Linked DNA regions of Allocatelliglobosispora scoriae. The protein of the gene in region 2 interacts with the protein of the main gene of each other region in a pairwise test. Links are inferred from orthologs where the notes say so. Each region holds a gene or a part of one and is shown on either strand. Other genes may lie near its edges.

Region 1 (8,865 bases), on a different replicon or contig from region 2:
CCGACAGGCCTGGCGGCCTACGCAGCCTTCTGCTGGCGCTCCTTCGGCGACCCGCTCGCCTTCTCCCACGCGCAGCGCTACTGGGACCGCACCTATGCCTGGCCCGGCCAGCCGATCCTCCAGGCCCTCGACAAACTCCAGCACTACCCCGCCCTCTCCAGGAACGGTGTCGGCACCATCCTCGACATAGCAGCGGTCCTGCTGGCAGCCCTGCTCATCACCTTCACCGCCGTCGGCCCCTGGCGCTTCCGCAGAGACCAACTGGCCCTCACCCTCTGGGCAGCCCTCCCCCTCCTCCTCATCCTCTCCACCTCCGTCGGTTTCGGCCGCCCCCTGATGTCCACCCCCCGCCTCTTCCTGGAACTGACCCCCGCCTTCCTGGTCCTGGCCCGCATGGGTAGGAACATCGCCATCGACCGTCTCTACCTCCTCACCGCCATAGCCCTCCAATCCACCTACTTACTGGCCTTCCTCACCAAGAAAGGCTTCGTCGCCTAGGACCGGCAGCCCTGGCGCCGCCGCATGCGCCGGCACCCGATAACCCCCATCAGGTCGACTCAACGAAAACGGGCCACCGTCGGGCGAAACAAACCCGACCCGGTGACCCACCCGGCTCTTGGGGCGGGGATCGACCCGCGCCGGGATCAAGCCTGACCGCCCAGAGCGGGTCGATCCCCGCCCCAAGAGCCCACGCACACGCGCACACAGCAAAGCGGCCGACCATCCGCAAGGACGATCGGCCGCTCAGACGAGCAGAATTACTTGAGCTTGACGGAAGCGCCCTCGGCCTCGAGCTTGGCCTTGGCCTTGTCAGCCGTCTCCTTGTTGACCTTCTCCAGGATCGCCTTCGGCGCGGCCTCGACCACGTCCTTGGCCTCCTTCAGGCCCAGGCCGGTGAGCTCACGCACGACCTTGATGACCTGGATCTTCTTGCCACCGTCCGACTCGAGGACGACGTCGAACTCGTCCTGCTCCTCGGGCTGGTCGGCGGCGGCAGCGCCACCGCCACCACCGGAGGCGGCGACGGCGACCGGCGCGGCGGCCTTGACGTCGAAGGTGGTCTCGAACTCCTTGACGAACTCAGAGAGCTCGATGAGGGTCATTTCCTTGAAAGCGTCGAGGAGGGCCTCGTTGCTCAGCTTCGCCATGTTAGGCGTCCTTTCCAGCTACTGAAAAATGATCGTGAACGACGCAGCGTCAGGCTGCGGCGTCCTCCTTCTCGCGCTTGTCCTGCAGTGCGGCGACCGTACGAACGGCCTGCGACAGCGGCGCCTGGAACAGGGCGGCAGCCTTGCTCAGGTTGGCCTTCATCGCGCCGGCCAGCTTGGCCAGCAGCACATCACGGGACTCAAGATCAGCGATCTTCGCAACTTCCGCCGCGGTGATCGCCTTGCCCTCGAAAACGCCGCCCTTGATGACGAGGAGCGGGTTGGCCTTCGCGAACTCGCGCAGGCTCTTCGCCGCCTCGACCGGGTCGCCGGAAACAAAGGCGAGCGCGGTAGGACCGGTGAACAGCTTGTCCAGGCCCTCGATGCCCGCGTCGGTGGCTGCACGCTTGGCAAGGGTGTTCTTCGCGACCGTGTAGGTCGTCTTGCCCAGGGTGCGCCGCAGCTCGGTGAGCTGCTTCACGGTGAGGCCACGGTATTCGGTCAGCAGGGTGGCCGGCGCGTTACGGAAATTCTCGGTGAGCTCCGCAACGGCAGTGGCCTTGTCCGACCGAATCGGCTTGTCCGCCATGTCCCTCCTCTCTCGATGCTCCGAGCTGATCGTCCCGGACCCGCAAACGAGAAACGCCCCGGCGCAGGGCGCACGGGGCTTCGGCGCACTGAAGCGCCGGTGGCTGACCGTTCATCCTGCGCGGGCCGCCCGCTCGTTGGCGGGGCCTTCGACCGCGCCGGAGCGCGGTGACCAGCGGTCTATGGGTGAAACTTCAGCAAACGATACGCAGGCCCGACCGGAAACACCAAATCGGGCGGGCCGGAAACGAGGAAGGGGTTGCCCACATCACGTGGGCAACCCCTGCACAGCTTGCGTATGGCTTACGCCTCCGCGGGAACCTCGTGGAAGTTGCGCGTCACGTTGGGGTCGACCGGGATGCCCGGGCCCATCGTCGTGGCGACGGTGACCTTCTTGAGGTACTTGCCCTTGGCCGCGGACGGCTTGGAGCGCAGGACCTCGTCGAGGACGGCGGCGTAGTTGTCGATGAGCTGCTCGGTGCTGAACGACGCCTTGCCGATGATCAGGTGCAGGTTGGAGTGCTTGTCCACCCGGAAGGTGATCTTGCCGCCCTTGATCTCGGTCACGGCCTTCGTCACGTCCATGGTGACGGTGCCGGTCTTGGGGTTCGGCATGAGACCGCGCGGGCCCAGGATCCGCGCGATCCGGCCGATCTTGGCCATCTGGTCCGGCGTCGCGATGGCGGCGTCGAACTCCAGCCAGCCCTCCTGAATCCGGGCGACGAGCTCGTCGGTGCCGACGACGTCCGCGCCGGCGGCCTGCGCCTCCGCGGCCTTCTCGCCGGCTGCGAAGACGATGACCCGAGCGGTCTTACCCGTACCGTGGGGCAGGTTGACCACGCCACGCACCATCTGGTCCGCCTTACGCGGGTCGACACCGAGGCGCATCGCGACCTCGACCGTGGCGTCGAACTTGGTGGTGGTGGTCTCCTTGGCCAGCTTGATGGCCTCGGCGGGAACGTAGAGGGAGTTGCGGTCGATCTTGGCCGCACTCGCCTTGTAAGCCTTGCTTAGCGACATCTTTCTCAAACTCCTGTGGTCGGTGTCGAACCGCGGTCCGCGGTTCTCCCACGTATCTCTGGTCGGGCGATTTCCTCAGGCGAGGAGATCAGTCGGTGATGGTGATGCCCATCGAGCGGGCGGTGCCCGCGATGATCTTCTCGGCCTGGTCCAGGTCGTTGGCGTTCAGGTCGGACATCTTCTTCTCAGCGATGTCACGGACCTGGGCGCGGGTGACCTTGCCGACCTTGTCCTTCTGCGGGACGCCGGAGCCCTTGGGCACACCCGCCGCCTTGATCAGCAGACGCGACGCGGGCGGCGTCTTCAGCACGAAGCTGAAGGTGCGGTCCTCGTAGACGCTGATCTGCGCGGGGACGATGTCGCCACGCTGGGCTTCGGTCTGGGCGTTGTACGCCTTGCAGAACTCCATGATGTTGACGCCGTGCTGACCGAGCGCGGGACCCACGGGCGGAGCCGGGGTGGCCTGGCCGGCCTTCAGCTGAAGCGTGAACGTCTTGACGAGTTTCTTCTTCTTCGGAGGCATGTCTCTTCCTGGGACTCTTGGTGTTTGCACCGATGACCGGCCTAGACAACCGCATGCACGGTCAGCACTCGGCAGAGGCCGGACGTTCCACCCTACCGCACGGCAAAGCCTCCCCATTCATCGAGGAGGCCCGGCCGTACGTGATGGGTAACTCAGATCTTGGAGACCTGGTTGAAGTTGAGCTCGACCGGCGTCTCACGACCGAAGATCGAGACCAGGACCTTGAGCTTCTGCTGGTCGGCGTTGATCTCGTTGATCGTGGCCTGTAGCGACGCGAAGGCGCCGTCGGTCACCGTCACCGAGTCGCCGACCTCGAAGTCGAGCACCTTGATCTCGGGCTTGGACTTCTTGCCGGCGTCGGTGGAGACCGCCGGGGCGAGCCACTTGAGCACCTCGTCGAGGCTGAGCGGCGCGGGGCGGTCGGCCCGATCGGTGGCGCCCACGAACCCGGTCACACCGGGGGTGTTGCGCACACACGAGTAGGACTCCGGCGTCAGGTCCATCCGAACCAGGATGTAGCCCGGGAAGACCTTGTTCGTGACCTGCTGGCGCTTGCCGTTCTTGATCTCGACCTCTTCGCGGGTCGGCACCTCGACCTGGAAGATGAACTCCTCCATGTCGAGGCTCGTGATCCGGGTCTCGAGGTTGGTCTTGACCTTGTTTTCGTAGCCCGCGTAAGAGTGGACGACATACCAGTCGCCCGGCGCGAAGCGCAGCTTCTGCCGCAGCTCGGCGACCGGGTCAAACGGAGCGTCCTCGTCGTCCACCACTGCGACGGACGACGTGGCAGTGGTGGCCTCGCCGGTCTCGTCGATCTGGGCGGTCTCGTCGTACTCAGGCACGCTCGCTCACTTCCGTCGAATATGTCAGCTGTTGCCGAAGACGAACAGCACGACCTTGGCAAATGCGACGTCGATGGTGCCGACGACCGTCAACATGATCGTCACGAACACCACCACCACCGCGGTGTAGGTCAGCAGGTCCTTGCGCGTCGGCCAGATGACCTTACGCAGCTCGCTGACGACCTCGAGGAGGAAGCGCCAGATGCGGCCAGGGATGCCGCCGATCCAGGCGAAGAAGCGAGTGATGACGTTGCCGTCAGAGCGCGATGCGCTCTTCTTCTCCTCGGCCTTCGGCCGCGCCTTGGTTGCTGCGGCGCTGCGGGACCGTCCTGCCGGCGCGTCGTCCTCGGCATCGGAGGCGTCATCGTCGATAGCGTCGTCGAACACGTCGTCAACGTGCTCCTCCGCGGCGTCCTCACCGCGTCGATTGCTCTCGGCCACTTCGCCCTACTTCCATATCGCGGGGGGTGTGAGCGTTGCTCTCGGTGCGCCCGTGAGGCGCACCTTTCTGCTACCACTCTGTCACGCTGCCCGGCCGTCCGACAGGGACAGCCGAAACCACCCGAGTCGGAAGGCCGAAGCCGCAGGGGCGACAGGACTCGAACCTGCAACCTGCGGTTTTGGAGACCGCTGCGCTACCAATTGCGCCACACCCCTGTGCGGGAAGGTCACCATTCAAGCCGCTTCAGCAGCTCGAACGGGTCACTCACCCCACGGCGGACCAGTGTACGGGTAGCTAGCCGCCGCGTCCAACCCGGTAGCCGCTTTCTATATCCGGACGGCCGCCTTCGCCTGAGCCAAGATCTTTTCACCCTGGCACGTGGCGGTCAGATCAAGCTTCGCCACCCCGTCGGCAACCTGCTTGACGACGGCGGTGAACTCGACCGCGGTGCCCTCCTCGGTGTCCGGAACCGGCACCGGACGGGTGAATCGGACGCCGAAATCGACCAGCGAATCCGACCTGCCCGCCCAAGCCGCCACAGCCCGCCCGGCGAGCGCCATCGTCAGCATCCCGTGCGCGATGACACCGGGCAGCCCGACGCCCTCAGCGGTCCGCTGGCTCCAGTGAATGGGGTTGAAGTCCCCGGAGGCACCCGCGTAGCGAATGAGATCCGCCCGGGTCACCTGGAAGACCTGAACCGGTAGCTTCTGGCCCACCTCGAACATCAGACCGCCCCTTCCTCGTGCGACTCACCGCGGATGACGAGCTTGGTCCAGACGCTGCCCACCGGCTCTCCGGCCGTGGTCACGATGTCGAACCGGCTGGTCAGGAAGTCATGGCCGCCACGGGACAGGATGTCCTCGATCGAGGCGTGCACGACCAGTTCGTCCCCCGCGACCACCGGGCGCACATAGGTGAAGCGCTGGTCCCCGTGAACCACCCGGCTGTAGTCGACGCCCAGGCCCGGGTCGACCACGATCTGGCGGTTCGCCGCCGTCGCGATGATCGTCAGGAACGTGGCCGGCGCCACGACGTCCGGATATCCCAGGGCCTTGGCTGCCTCGACGTCGTGATGGATCGGATCGGAGGCGCCGATCGCGTCCGCGAACTCCCGGATCTTCTCGCGGCCGACCTGATAAGCGGGGTGCGGCGGGTAAACCCGGCCGACAAACGACTGGTCCAACGGCATGGCGAGAACTTACCTGGTGCGGGAACGCCAAAAAGCGGTCACCCTGGTGGGTGACCGCTTTTTGATCAGAGCTGGACCGGGACTACCGGGTCTCGCGGTGCGCCTGGTGCTTGCCGCAACGCGGGCAGAACTTCTTCAGCTCGATGCGGTCCGGGTCGTTACGGCGGTTCTTACGCGTGATGTAGTTGCGCTCCTTGCACTCCACACACGCCATCGTGATCTTCGGACGTACGTCAGTCGCCTTAGCCACCGGAGTGCCTTCCTCGCATGCTCACCACTGCGGTCGCAGTGCTTACCAGTTCAGCGCACCAGCCTAATGACGGCGACACGCAAACGCAAAAACGCTGCTCGATCGCGATGCGAATCTCACAGTGTCTTGGTAGCGGTGGCCGGAATTGAACCGGCGACACAGCGATTATGAGCCGCTTGCTCTGCCATCTGAGCTACACCGCTTCGGCGGGCTCTCGCGAGCCCCGTCGGAGCCCCCTTACGGAATCGAACCGTAGACCTTCTCCTTACCATGGAGACGCTCTGCCGACTGAGCTAAGGGGGCGTGCGCTTCGCTTTCGCGCTGCGCGCCTCGGTAAGAGTACACGTTCACCCGGGCCGTGCGAAATCCGGATATGCCCGCGCGTCGTCCCGGCCCGAGTGGGTCAGCCGACCGCGCGCAACCTGCGCAATTCCCCGGTCGGGCTCGGCTCCGCGTCGGTACGCGCACCGAGCCACGCCTCCAGCCGCTCATAGGGCAGCGGGCGGCTGAAGAGGAACCCCTGACCGATGTCGCACCCGATGTCGGCGAGCAGGTCGAGGGTGAGCTCGCTCTCCACGCCCTCGGCCACGACGGCGAGCCCGAAGTGCCGGGAGATGTCGACCACGGCCCGCACGATCGCGAAATCGCCCGCGTCGGTCGCCATCCCCTGCACGAAGGTCCGGTCGACCTTCACCTCGTGCACCGGCAGCCGCCGCAGATAGGACAGCGACGAGTAGCCCGTGCCGAAGTCGTCCACGGAGAGCCGCACGCCCATCTCGTAGAGGCGGCGCAGCGTGGGCAGCGGCCGGTCCTCCTCGCCGACGAAGCCGTCCTCGGTGATCTCCAGCGTCAGCCGGTCCGGCGAGACGCCGTGCTCCTGGAGGAGCTCCTCCACCCGCAGCGGGAAGTCCGGATCCACCAGGGTGCGCGGGGAGAGGTTGACGGCCACGCCCAGCGGCCGGCCCGCGTCGACCCACTGCCGAGCACGCATGAGGCCCGCGGCGAGCACAGCCTCCGTCAGGCGGCCGAGCTGACCGGTGTGCTCCGCGACGGCGACGAAGTCCTCCGGGGCCACCGAGCCGTGCGTCGGGTGCTCCCAGCGGGCCAGGCACTCCACGCCGACGAGATGCCGGTCACGCAGGTCGACCTTGGGCTGGAAGTAGACCTCGAGATCGTTGTTGTCCAGGGCGCGGCGGAGGTCACCGGCGAGGCCTAGTCTGCGTACCGACCGGGATTCCATGCCGAGGCTGAAGAGCTGCACGCCTGACGCGCTGGACTTGGCCGCATAGGTCGCGAGCTCGGCGCGCTGCAGCAGCGTCGCGGGCTCCGTGCCGTGGTCGGGGTGGACCACGATGCCGACCGCGGTGTCGACGTCGAGCGTGAGGGTGCCGAAGGTGAGCGGTTTCTGCAGCTGGCGGCGCAGGGTCGTGGCGAGCGCCATCGCGGCCTCGGCGTTGGCGACCCGCATCGTGACGACGAACTCGTCACCACCGGAGCGGCCCACCAGCGCGGCGGAGGGCGCAGAACCCCGCAGTCGGCTCGCCACCTCGGCCAGCAGCCGGTCACCGGCCGCATATCCCAGCGAGTCGTTGACGTCGCGAAGCGAGTCGACATCGAAGAGCAGCACCGCGACCACCTCGCCGGGTGCGCGGACCTTGACCGACTCCTCCAGCGCGGCGGTGAGCCGGCGCCGGTTGGGCAGCGAAGTCAACGCATCGTGGTAGGCGTCGAAGCGCAACCGCTCGACGAGCCGCGAATTCTCGACCGCGACCGCGGCGTGGGCGGCGACCGCCTCGAGCAGCCGCACGTCGCCCGGTCCGAACCCGGTGAACTCACCCATCCGGCTGGAGACCTCCAGGCAGCCGATCACCGCCGAGCCTGCCTTGAGCGGGACCACGATCAGGTCCTTGACCCCGGACTCCCGCAGCTGGGCCAGCCGGTCGTCCTCGCCGAGCTTGGCGCCGATCGCGATCGTCTCGCCGCTCTCGATGGCGGCCTTGCGGATCGAGTCGGGTGTGGCGACCACGTCGAGCAGGCCCAACGCGTCGACGCGGGCCGTGAGCAGCACGTCCGGGAACCGGCCCTGCGCCGGCAGCCACAGCGTCGCCGTCTCCGCCGCGAGAACCGTGCGCACGCGGCTCAGCAGGACATCGGTGAGGGTCCCGTCGTGCGGGGTGTCGGCGATCGCCCGGGTGATGTCATAGATCTCGCTCAGCGTGCGGTGCTGCCGCAGGAACTGCGCGTAGGACCGGTAGGCGAGCGCGAACACCGCGACGACGAAGCCGAGCAGCAGGACCGCCCAGCCGCTCTGCTGGAGCACGATCAGGATGACCAGGCCGACCGTGATGTTGATCAGGGTGGCGATGACCGAGGGGATGGCCGTGGCGGCGATCTCCTGCGAGGTCATCCGTCCCTGGACGACGGCGATGACGGCGACGACCGCGGCCACGTTGATCGCGGCGCTCGTGAAGACCGCGGCGGCGAGGACCAGCCAGCTGCGCGGATCCTCGAGCTTCAAGGGCCCCAACGCGCTGACGACCAGGCAGGCGCAGGTCGTGCTCGCCGCGCTCTTGGCGATGTTGAAGACGCCCTTGACCGGCGCGACCTTGCGGCGCATCTGGGTGACGACGGAGGCCGCCACCCGGACCAGCAACAGCGTGATCGGTGGCAGGACGAAGAGACCCAGCAGCAGCGGTATCTCGGAGAGCGACATCAGCACGGTGTCGCGTCTGACCTCGAAGCTCAGCGTCACCGTGTCGGCAGCGACACAGACGGCGAAGAAGACGAGAGCCCAGCCCCACTTGCCGATGGGCTCGTGGGAACGGATGCTGAGGATGGCCGCGAGCGAGGCTGCTATCAGGGT
Region 2 (10,466 bases):
CGGGGTACGGCGATGTCGACCGACCCGGCACCGGCGAACACCTCGGCGGGCTCGTTGCCGTACGGCCCGGCGAAGATCACCAACAGGATCGTGGGGAGCAGCACGCCGAAGAAGATCGACGGGATGTTGCGGAGCATCCGCTTGGACTCGAACGCCAGGACACTAGTGAACATGGGCCGGCTCTCCGGTCAGGGCGAGGTAGGCGTCGGCGAGCGTGGTGCCGCCGCCGGCATGGTCGCGGATGATCGTCCACGGGGTGTCGAGGGCGGCCAGGCCACCGTCGACGAGCACGCCGACCCGGTCGCAGAGCGCCTCGGCCTCGGCGAGGTGGTGCGAGGCGAGCAGGATCGTGCGGCCCTCGCGGGCGCAGCGGCGGAGCTGCTCGGCGATGATGCCGTCCTCGTCGAGGTGCAGGTCGTCGGCGAAGACCACCTGCGGATCGCCGAGCAACGCCATGACCAGGGCGAATCGCTGCTTCTCCGGCGGCGTCAGCCGGTTGGGCGACCGGCGGAGCCGGTCGGCGAGACCGAACCGCTCCAGCAGCTCGAGGTGGTCGATCCCGCCGGGGTAGAAGCCGGCGAAGAGCTTGGAGATGTCACCGACCGAGGCACGGCCCGGGTACTTCACGCCCGCCGGCGCGACCCCGGCGATCACCGACATGTGGGTACGGTCGGCGTGCGGGTCGACGCCGCCCACCCGGACCCTGCCGCTGTCGGGGCTCCTGGTGCCCTCGACGCACTCGAGCAGCGCGGTCTTGCCGGAGCCGACGGGACCGATGATCCCGACGATCTCCCCGCGCTCGACCGTCAGGCTCACCCCGTCGACGGCGGGGACGGCGCCGTAGCGGATCGTCACGTCCTCGACCACGATCATCTCCGCCTCCCCGCCTCGACCGGGCACAGCGGCGCACCATCCGGAGATAGAACATATGTTCGACACATGACTCCACCATGCCGGACGCGCCGATGGCTCGACCACCTGCGAGGCGCCGCACGCAGATCTCCGCACACGGCGAGAGATCACCCGGAACAAAACGGCGCTCGACCGGCCAGCGAGCGGAGTCACGGGCGCAGGAGCAGGACCCCGTCGATGACGCGGCGGGCGGCAGGAGCGCTCCCGGCCGGTGGCGCATGGGCGGCGGACCGGGTCGACGACAGCAGCCGGTGGTCGGTGACCGTCCAACCGGCGCTCTCGATCGGGTCCAGCGAGGCGAGGCCCGTGATCGTCAACCCCGCACCGACCCGGCCGGTCGTCACCCCCATCGCCTGCGCGGAGTCGGCCGAGACGACGTCGGCGACCCAGCCGAGAACGCCGGGCAGCCGGGCGAGGGTCCCCGCGAGCGCGGTCAGCTCGGCCGCGTCGAGGTAGACGAGCAGGCCCTCGGTGACGACGAGGATCGGGCCGGTGACGCCGAGGTCGGGCAGGTCGCGGATGTCGGCGTCGATGCGGCGCACCGAGCAGGTGGGCTCGTGCTCGGCGAGGGCAGCCGCCTTGCGGTTCAGGGTCGCGGCGGCGTCCACCTCGACCACCTCCCGGCACGTGGAGAGGTCCAGCCGGTAGGGCCGGGTGCAGAGCCCCGCACCGAGGTTCACCACGGTGAGGCCGGGCGTGCGGCGTACCTCATCGCTGACGATCGTGTCGATGACGAGCGTGCGGTGCACGACCTCCTCGCGCCCCGCGGCGAGCAGCGCCTGCGCCGACCCGGTGAGGTCGGCGGTGAAGAGCTCGGCGAACGGGTCGTGCAGGCGCGGCAGGGGCTGGCTCGCCTCCTCGGCCCGGCAGGCGGCGGCGACGAGGGCCGTGGCCTGCAGCGTGACGGCTACTCCCATCGGGGGGCGGGCGGGGTCGGCGGGAGTCCCGGGGCGCCCACCTGGCCGGAGGTGGCCGACATGGACATCACCTCCTCCTCGGCGGGCTGCTCACCCGCATCGCGACGCGCACCGTCGTCGATGGATGACAGAACGTTAGCAGAGGCGAAGTGGCGACGGAAGATTGAATTCCATCAACATGATCGCGTGGCACCGGCGAAGATCACGGGAGCGGCCGGCGTCACTTCTTCGATCCGCTGCCCGGCGAGGCGGTCGTGCCCGCCGCGAGCAGTTCGGAGACCGTGACGAGCCGCATGCCCTTGCCCCTGACGGCCTTGATGATCTCGCCCAGGTTGTCGATCGTGACGAGCCGGTCGGCAGGCCCGGTGTCGTGCGCCAGCATGATCGTCCCGGGCCGCACGCAGGCCGCCACATCGTCGACGATGCCCGCCGGGTTGGTCCGGAACCGGTCCTCCGGCATCCGGTAGGACCACATCACCACGTCGTAGTCCATCGTGTCGGCGACGGTCAGCGTCGAGCCGCCCAGGTGGCCCCACGGCGGCCGCAGCAGCGTCGCGGTCTGGCCGGTGACCTCGCGGATCGCCTCGTGGCAGCGGACGAGCTGGTTGCGCACGGAGGCCTCGTCGCGTTTGGCGAGGTCCTTGTGCTCCCAGGTGTGATTGCCGACCTCGTGGCGCCCGAGCCGGCCCTTGACGAGGTCGGCGTGCCGGCGCAGGTTCTGCCCGACCATGAAGAAGGTCGCGGGCGCGTCGGCCTTGTCGAGAGCGTCGAGCACCCGGGGCGTCCAGTCCGGCATCGGGCCGTCGTCGAAGGTGAGCGCGACGAGCGGCTGATCGGTCGGCACATGCCAGATGGTGCGGATCTGCCCGCGCGGGGTCCAGTCGTCGGCGTTGCCCGCCGGGGCGTAGCCGCCGTCGAGCGGGAGCCGGTCCGGACCGAACAGGGATGGGATGAGGTGCGCGGTCGCGCCCACGGCGGCACCCGTCGCCGTCAGCGCACTGCCCAGCAGCAGTCCACGCCGCGACACAGCCATTCGATCCCCCGATCCCCGATTCCGCACGTAACGGTGACATCCGCCGCCGCTATGTGAATCGTTCTTCAGGAGAATCCTCACCTACCCGATCGGCCGAAAGTACACCTTCCAGCCGATCGGGTGATATTGATCTCGTTTCAGACTCGGGCTGCGGTCACCAGATGAGGCAGAACGGGTGGCCGGCCGGGTCGGCGTAGACCCGGAAGTCCTCGCCACCGCCCGGCAGCTTCGTCGCGCCGAGCGCGAGCGCCTTCGGCTCCGCCTCCTCGATGTCGGTGACCTTGACATCGAGGTGGTACTGCTGGGGGTGGGCCGCGTCGGGCCACTGCGGCGGGTTGTAGGTCTCGACCTGCTGGAAGATCACGCTGAGCTTGCCGTCGGCACCGATCGCACCGCCGCCCTCACCCTCCCAGGTCACGGGCAGGCCGAGCAGCTCCGAGTAGAAGCCCGCCAGCGCGGCCGCATCCGGGCAGTCGATCGCCACGTCGGCGAGCTGGATCTCGCTGCCGGGCTCGCCCTGGCACACGCAGAACGGGTGGCCCGCCGGGTCCGCGAGGACCGTCCAGGTCTCGCCGCCGCCGGGCAGCCGGGTGGCGCCCAGCTCGATCGCGCGCTCGACGCCCGCCGCCATGTCGGGGAAGCGGAAGTCGAGGTGGAACTGCTGCGGCGCGGCCGGGTCCGGCCACCGTGGCGACACGTGGTCGTCGGCGCGCTGGAAGCACACCCGCCAGCCCTCCTTGGTGAGGAGGGTGACCCAGTTGTCGTCCGCGTAGTGCTCGGACAGCCCGGCCAGCTCGGCGTAGAACGCCGCCGAGCCCTTGATGTCGGGCGAGTCGAGCACGGTGGAGTAGAGAGAACCAATCATGGATCCGATCCTGCCCCAGCCGTACGACACCCGACGGTCAGGCGGTGTGCCAGGCCTCGGCGAGCAGGTCACGGGTGTCGGTGAGCAGCTGCGGCAGCGCCTTCGTCCGCCCGATCACCGGCAGGAAGTTGGCGTCGCCGCCCCAGCGCGGCACCACGTGCTGATGCAGGTGCGCGGCGATCCCCGCCCCGGCGACTCCGCCCTGGTTGATCCCGAGGTTGAACCCGTGCGCGTTGGAGACCGCCCGGACCACCCGCATCGCCGTCTGGGTGAACGACGCCAGCTCCGCCGTCTCCGCCGCCGTGATCTCGGTGTAGTCGGCGACGTGCCGGTAGGGGCAGATCAGCAGGTGCCCGGGGTTGTAGGGGAAGCGGTTGAGGATGGCGAAGACGGTCTCCCCCTTCGCCACCATCAGCCCGTGCTCGTCACTGCCCGGTGCCGCGCAGAAGGGGCAGCCGGGCGTCTCCGGTCCAGCCACATAGGACAACCGCCAGGGTGTCCAGAGCCGTTCCAGCCCGTCCGGCTCCCCGACGCTCACGAGGTCCACGCCCGCGAAGCCACGCTCACGAAGCGACCGGCTCATCCGCGGCGGGCGCGGCGGGTGCGCTCGGCCCGACGTTGACGCGGGACCGGACGATCTCGACGACGTGGGCCACCGCCTCGTCGATCGCGACGCCGTTGCGCTGCGAGCCGTCGCGGTAGCGGAAGGAGACCGTGCCGTCGGCGACATCCTGGTCACCGGCGAGCGCCATGAACGGGATCTTCTGCTGCTGCGCGGTGCGGATCTTCTTCTGCATCCGCTCGTCGGAGGCGTCGACCTCGGCCCGGATGCCGTGCTCGCGCAGCTGGGCGACGAACGCGGCGAGGTGGGCGAGGTGTCCGGCCTCTTCGTCGGAGCGGATCGGGATGCCGACCACCTGGACGGGTGCCAGCCACGCCGGGAACGCACCGGCGTAGTGCTCGGTGAGCACGCCGAAGAACCGCTCGATCGACCCGAACAGGGCACGGTGGATCATGACCGGCTGCTGACGCGTACCGTCGGCTGCCTGGTACTCCAGCCCGAACCGGGCCGGCTGGTTGAAGTCGACCTGGATCGTCGACATCTGCCAGGTGCGGCCGATCGCGTCGCGCGCCTGCACGCTGATCTTCGGGCCGTAGAACGCCGCGCCGCCCGGGTCGGGGACGAGCTCCAGACCGGAGGCCTCGGCGGCGGTACGCAGCGCCTCGGTCGCCTCGGCCCAGTCCTCGTCGGCGCCGATGAACTTCGGCGAGTCGTCCCTGGTCGACAGCTCCAGGTAGAAGTCGTTGAGGCCGTAGTCCTTGAGCAGGTTGAGCACGAAGTCGAGCAGGGCGCTGAGCTCGCCGGGCGCCTGCTCCTTGGTGCAGTAGATGTGCGAGTCGTCCTGGGTCAGGCCGCGCACCCGGGTCAGGCCGTGCACGACGCCGGACTTCTCATAGCGGTAGACCGTGCCGAACTCGAACATGCGCAGCGGCAGCTCGCGGTAGGACCGCCCGCGCGACCTGAAGATCAGGTTGTGCATCGGGCAGTTCATCGCCTTCAGGTAATAGTCCGCGCCCTCGAGCTGCATCGGCGGGAACATCGTGTCGGCGTAGTAGGGCAGGTGGCCCGAGGTCTCGAAGAGCTGCGCCTTGCTGATGTGCGGGGTGTTGACGAACTCGTATCCGGCCTGCTCGTGGCGCTGCCGCGAATATGCCTCCATCTCCCGGCGGATGATGCCGCCCTTGGGGTGGAAGACCGCGAGGCCGGAGCCGATCTCGTCGGGGAAGCTGAAGAGGTCGAGGTCCGCGCCGAGCTTGCGGTGGTCGCGCTTGGCCGCCTCCTCCAGCATCGCCAGGTGCGCCTTGAGCTGGTCGCGGCTCGGCCACGCGGTGCCGTAGACGCGCTGGAGCTGCGGGTTCTTCTCCGAACCGCGCCAGTAGGCGGCGGCCGAGCGCATCAGCTTGAAGGCGGCGATGAAGCGGGTCGACGGCAGGTGCGGGCCGCGGCACAGGTCGCCCCAGCAGCGCTCGCCGGACTTGGCGTCGAGGTTGTCATAGATCGTCAGCTCGCCGCCGCCGACCTCCATCACGTCGGAGTCGACATCGCCCTTGATGTCGACGAGCTCCAGCTTGAAGGGCTCGTCGGCCAGCTCGGCCTTCGCCTCGTCGAGGGAGTCGAAGCGCCGCCGGTGGAAGGTCTGCCCGGACTTGATGATCTCCTGCATCCGGGACTCGAGCTTCGCGAGGTCCTCCGGGTTGAACGGCCGGGAGACCGAGAAGTCGTAGTAGAAGCCGTTGTCGATCGGCGGCCCGATGCCGAGCTTCGCCTCGGGGAAGATGTCCTGCACGGCCTGGGCCAGCACGTGCGCGGTCGAGTGGCGCAGCACGTCGAGGCCGTCGGGCGAGTCGATCGAGACGGGCTCGACGGACGCCTCGGCGTCGGGTGTCCACGAGAGGTCGCGCAGGCGGCCCTCGCCGTCGCGGACGACGACGATCGCCTTCGGTCCGCTGGTCGGCAATCCGGCGGCGGCCACCGCGGCCGCGGCCGTCGTCCCGGCCGGGACGACGACGGGGTCGGCCACAGCAGCGGGTACGGGCACAGCACTCACGATGATCTCCTCAGTTCGGTTTGTCCGGCGTTGACGATGCTATCGCCGCGCCCGTCCCCCACTCCGAGCGCCCGCCACTAGAGCGAGGGCAGGAGGTCGGACGCGACATCTCGGATGAGCTGCTCGCCGTAGGCCTGTCCGTAGGCGACCGGGTAGTGCGTCATCACCACCAGGATCTTGCCGTCCCAGGCGGCGAGGCTGTTGACGTTCCACAGGCCGGTGGACTCGTGCGCGGTCCAGCCGTTCTTCACCGCCGGGTCCGCGGCCGCCGGGAGCACCTCGGGGATGCCGAACGCGTTGCTCGGGTCGACATCGCGCATCAATCCCACCAGCCACGCCGTCTGCGCGGACGCCTCGGCCCGCTGCAGGATGTAGGTCATCATCCGGGTCGCGTCGAGCGCGGTCATCTGCGTCTTGGACCACCAGCTCTCGGTGACCGTCGTCCCGGTGAGCTTCGCCTCGCTGATCAGCCGCTCGATCACCTCGTCGCCGCCCTGCCGCAGGTAGAGGGTCTGTGCGGCGGCATCGTCGGAGAACCTGATCATCTTGGTGATCAGCGCCTTCTCCTCGGCGGTGAGTGCGCGCCCCTGCGCGTCGGCGGCGGCGATGTAGTCGGTTCCGATCCACGCCTTGATCATCGACTCGGTGTTGTTGGTCTGGTCGGCCGCGTTCGCCGATCCGGAGCTCGTCCCGGTCGCGGTGTCGATGAGCTGCCAGGAGAACCAGGTGTCGGCCTTCGTCGCCACGGCGACGGTCGGCGCCTTCGGCACCTCCGCCTCGGGCGCCTTCTCCTGGGTCACGGCGGCGGCCCGCTCGCGCACGGGCGCCGAGCTGAGCTCGCCGGTCTCGTCGGTCCGCGTCACGAGGGCGTGTCCGACGCCGCCGGCGAGTGCCACTGCCAAAATCGCCGACGGTACGCCGACCAGGATGCGCCTTTGCATGATCCAAAGGTGCCCCGGAAATCTGGGGATCGCCTGGGTGCCCTGCTCACCACGTATCCATCATCACACCGGCCGCGCCCGACAACCGACCCGCCGGGCGGTTCAGGGCAGCGGAAACGGCAGCGTGATCCCCTCGTGGGCGTCGGCGCAGGCGCACGTCCGATCGGTCGGCAACTCCGTCACCACGTCGAGGACCATCGCCCGCAGCCGCTCGGTGTTCTCGGCGAAGACCCGGAACACCTCGGCCTGGCTCACCGACTCGTGACCGCCGTCGATCCCGGCGTCGAGGTCGGTGACGAGGGCGATCGCCGTGTAGCACAGGGCCAGCTCCCGGGCGAGCGCCGCCTCGGGCAGCCCGGTCATGTTGACGAGCGTGAAGCCCTGGGCGGCGTACCAGCGGGATTCGGCTCGGGACGAGAAACGGGGGCCGGGGATCACCACCATCGTGCCCCGCTCCACGGCCGGGCGGTCCGACCGGGACGCCACCGCCGCGACCGTGCCCCGGCCGGTCGCGCAGTAGGGGTCGGCGAAGGGTACGTGCACCGCGCCGGTGTCGAAGAAGGTCTGCTCGCGGCCGGTGGTGCGGTCGACCACCTGGTCGGGCAGGACGATCGTCCCCGGCACCAGGGCGGGGTCGAGCGCGCCGACGGCGCACGGTGCGAGGACCTGGCGGCAGCCGAGGCTGCGCAGCGCCCACAGGTTGGCCCGGTAGTTGATCCGGTGCGGCGGCACGCTGTGGTCCCGCCCGTGCCGGGGCAGGAAGGCGACCCGCCGCTCGCCGACCGTGCCGACGGTGACGGCGTCCGACGGCGCGCCGAAGGGCGTCTCGACGACGACCTCCTCGGCACCGTCGAGCAGGGAGTAGAAGCCGCTGCCGCCGATGACGGCGACGTCGGGGGCGATCATGAGTCCTCCAGGGATCGGGGTGGCTCCGCCTTCTTAGCACCAACTCTTGAAGAGTTGGCCCTGAGAGCGAGTCCGGTCGCGACCGCGCCGATCGCGGCGAGCGTGACGAGCAGGCCGACCCAGTAGTTGCGGGGCAGCGCCGACGGGTTGTCCGACGCCTTGCCGTGCCCGGTGAGCAGCGGATAGGCGACGATGACGACGGACAGGGCGCAGAGCAGGGCGCCCTGGGCGTAGGGCTTGGCCCACGGTGGCAGCCAGCGCGTCGCCACGAAGCCCAGGCCGATGACTATCGGTACGAGGACCAGGTCGTTGAGGAGCCACGCACCGAGGAGATACCGGACGTAATGGAAGAGGTCCTGGCCGCCGAGCCCGGCGTAGACACCCCGGACGGCGTGGACCACCATCCAGACGCCGGCCACGACGAGGAGGCCTCGGATCCATTTCACGGCTGCTCCACGATGATCGAGGCGATCCACTTGGTCTGCATGACGCCAGGCCGGTTCGGGGCGATCAGCCGGCACGGGAAGCCGTGGTCGGGGTGCAGCGGCTCGCCGTTGATCCGCAGCGCCAGCAGCGTCAGCGGGTCTTTGGCGTGCGGCGGCGCCACGATCGACGAGGTGTAGAAGCCGATCTCCTGCAGCGAGCGCACCGTCACCTGCGAGGTGTCGTCGCCGCCGACCGCGCGGACCAGGTCGCGGATGCGGACCCCGGACCAGTGCGCGGTGGCGCTCCAGCCCTCCACGCAGGTGATCGGCAGCTCCGCGTCGGCCTGCGCCATCGCGGTGAGGTCGTCGAGGGTGAGGGTCAGCTCGCGCGCCGGTCCGCGTACCGCCAGGGTGTAGGTCTTGGGGTCGACCTGGACCCCGGCGACCCGCGCGGACGTGTTGACCGGCAGGCCCTGCGGGCCCACGCGCGGGTCGCGCGGTGCCAGCAGCGAGATGCCCGCGAGCGGGCGGAAGGTCTGGCCGACCGTGGCGAGGGTGACGACGCCGACCGCCGCACCGACCGAGGCGAGCAGGCCGCGCCGGGTCAGGCCGGTCGTCGGCGCCTGCCGGGGGGTCGCGGCCAGCGCCCGCCGGATGATCGGCAGCTTCACCCCGATGTGGACGAGCAGGGCACCGACGGTGATCCACGCGGTCCAGTAGTGGGCGACGGTGAAGAAGAAGCCCATCGGGTCGTACCACCGGGCGATGTTGAGGATGCCCGTCGTGAGCTGGAAGATCGCGCCCGCGACCAGCACGATCAGGCTGAGCCGCTCGATCGCGTGCACCACGCTGCGGAACGGCGGGAAGCGGAACAGCTTCGGATAGACCGACCACAGCTTCGCCGCGAGCAGCGGGATCGCGGCGAGCCCGGTCGCGACGTGCAGGCCCTGCGTGATCCGGTAGAGGTTGACCGGCCGCGACGGCCAGGAGAACCACTCCGGCGGATGCTGGATCGCGTGGCTGAGATAGCCGGTGCCGAGGCAGATCCCGATCGCGAGGCCGAGCAGGAGGCCGAGCTGGCTGGTGAGCTTCGGCGAGCGCAGCCTGGAGGTGAAGGCCCTGCTCAGTTCTGCAGGCTTGAGAACCATCGCCCCTCCTCGGTCCAGATGTCGGCGACGCGCAGGCCCGCGTCGGCGGCGAGCTCCGGGATGCGGTCCACGCCCACGATCGACCAGGCGAAGACCTCGCTGGTCCGCCACGCGTCGCTGATCGCCACGTTGCCGTGCCAGGTCGGCGTACCGGGGGGTTCCACCTCCACGAGCACCGTTCCCGACGGGCGCAGCAGCTGGGCGCAGCGGCGCAGCAGCCCGCGCGGGTCGCCGCCGATGCCGAGGTTGCCGTCGATGAGCAGCGCGTGCGCCCAGTCGCCCTCCCCCGGCAGCGGATCGAAGACCGAGCGTTCCAGCGCCCAGGCGCCCCGGGCCTCGGCGAGGCGGACCGCGTCGGGGCTGATGTCGATACCGAGCGCCACGACGCCCAGGTCGGAGACGGCGGCGGTGAGGCGGCCCGGCCCGCAGCCGATGTCGATCGTCGGTCCGCCGCAGCGGGTCACCACGGTGATGTCGCCGTCGGTGAGCTCGGCGTACCACGCGGCGGGGTCCATCTCCTTGAGCGGCACGCCGTCGGCGGTGGTGAGCCACAGCGCGCAGTCGACGCCCCGCTCGGCCCGGTGCAGCGCCGCGGCGTAGACGCCCATCGCGGCCTTCATCGGGCCACCGCCTGCGCGAACCTGCTCGCCGGGATCAGCCCGGCGACGGCGTGGGCGTCCTCGGCGGTGTCCACGTCGAGCAGTTCGGGC

Evidence for each region.
Region 1: the proteins of thrS (region 2) and rplA interact in binary tests that used the Escherichia coli proteins (3 or more experiments, as listed by UniProt). The link is inferred for Allocatelliglobosispora scoriae from one-to-one orthologs.

The regions. Positions count from the first base shown.
Region 1 is NZ_JACHMN010000002.1:3,051,063-3,059,927, forward strand. What follows is about bases 899-3,612. They hold rplA (50S ribosomal protein L1), read right to left. Parts: upstream 2,757-3,612; coding sequence 2,040-2,756; downstream 899-2,039. Other genes in these bases: rplL (50S ribosomal protein L7/L12), read right to left, coding at 899-1,148; rplJ (50S ribosomal protein L10), read right to left, coding at 1,198-1,737; rplK (50S ribosomal protein L11), read right to left, coding at 2,845-3,279; nusG (transcription termination/antitermination protein NusG), read right to left, coding at 3,432-3,612. In the rest of the region: F4553_RS19400 (mannosyltransferase family protein), read left to right, coding at 1-498; more of rplL, read right to left, coding at 759-898; more of nusG, read right to left, coding at 3,613-4,121; preprotein translocase subunit SecE, read right to left, coding at 4,146-4,562; F4553_RS19440 (MaoC/PaaZ C-terminal domain-containing protein), read right to left, coding at 4,890-5,288; F4553_RS19445 (FAS1-like dehydratase domain-containing protein), read right to left, coding at 5,288-5,752; rpmG (50S ribosomal protein L33), read right to left, coding at 5,835-6,002; F4553_RS19465 (putative bifunctional diguanylate cyclase/phosphodiesterase), read right to left, coding at 6,406-8,865. UniProt on the Escherichia coli protein: One of the primary rRNA binding proteins, it binds very close to the 3'-end of the 23S rRNA. Forms part of the L1 stalk. It is often not seen in high-resolution crystal structures, but can be seen in cryo_EM and 3D reconstruction models.
Region 2 is NZ_JACHMN010000003.1:1,174,198-1,184,663, reverse strand. The notes cover bases 3,801-6,786. They hold thrS (threonine--tRNA ligase), read right to left. Parts: upstream 6,310-6,786; coding sequence 4,291-6,309; downstream 3,801-4,290. Other genes in these bases: F4553_RS31850 (serine hydrolase), read right to left, coding at 6,414-6,786; F4553_RS31860 (HIT family protein), read right to left, coding at 3,801-4,310. Outside these bases: F4553_RS31885 (ABC transporter permease), read right to left, coding at 1-173; F4553_RS31880 (ABC transporter ATP-binding protein), read right to left, coding at 163-873; F4553_RS31875 (class I SAM-dependent methyltransferase), read right to left, coding at 1,062-1,829; F4553_RS31870 (polysaccharide deacetylase family protein), read right to left, coding at 2,050-2,862; F4553_RS31865 (VOC family protein), read right to left, coding at 3,017-3,727; more of F4553_RS31860, read right to left, coding at 3,765-3,800; more of F4553_RS31850, read right to left, coding at 6,787-7,277; F4553_RS31845 (S-methyl-5'-thioadenosine phosphorylase), read right to left, coding at 7,380-8,183; F4553_RS31840 (hypothetical protein), read right to left, coding at 8,180-8,629; F4553_RS31835 (molybdopterin-dependent oxidoreductase), read right to left, coding at 8,626-9,756; F4553_RS31830 (class I SAM-dependent methyltransferase), read right to left, coding at 9,732-10,376; F4553_RS31825 (TIGR04282 family arsenosugar biosynthesis glycosyltransferase), read right to left, coding at 10,373-10,466. UniProt on the Escherichia coli protein: Catalyzes the attachment of threonine to tRNA(Thr) in a two-step reaction: L-threonine is first activated by ATP to form Thr-AMP and then transferred to the acceptor end of tRNA(Thr). The rate-limiting step is amino acid activation in the presence of tRNA.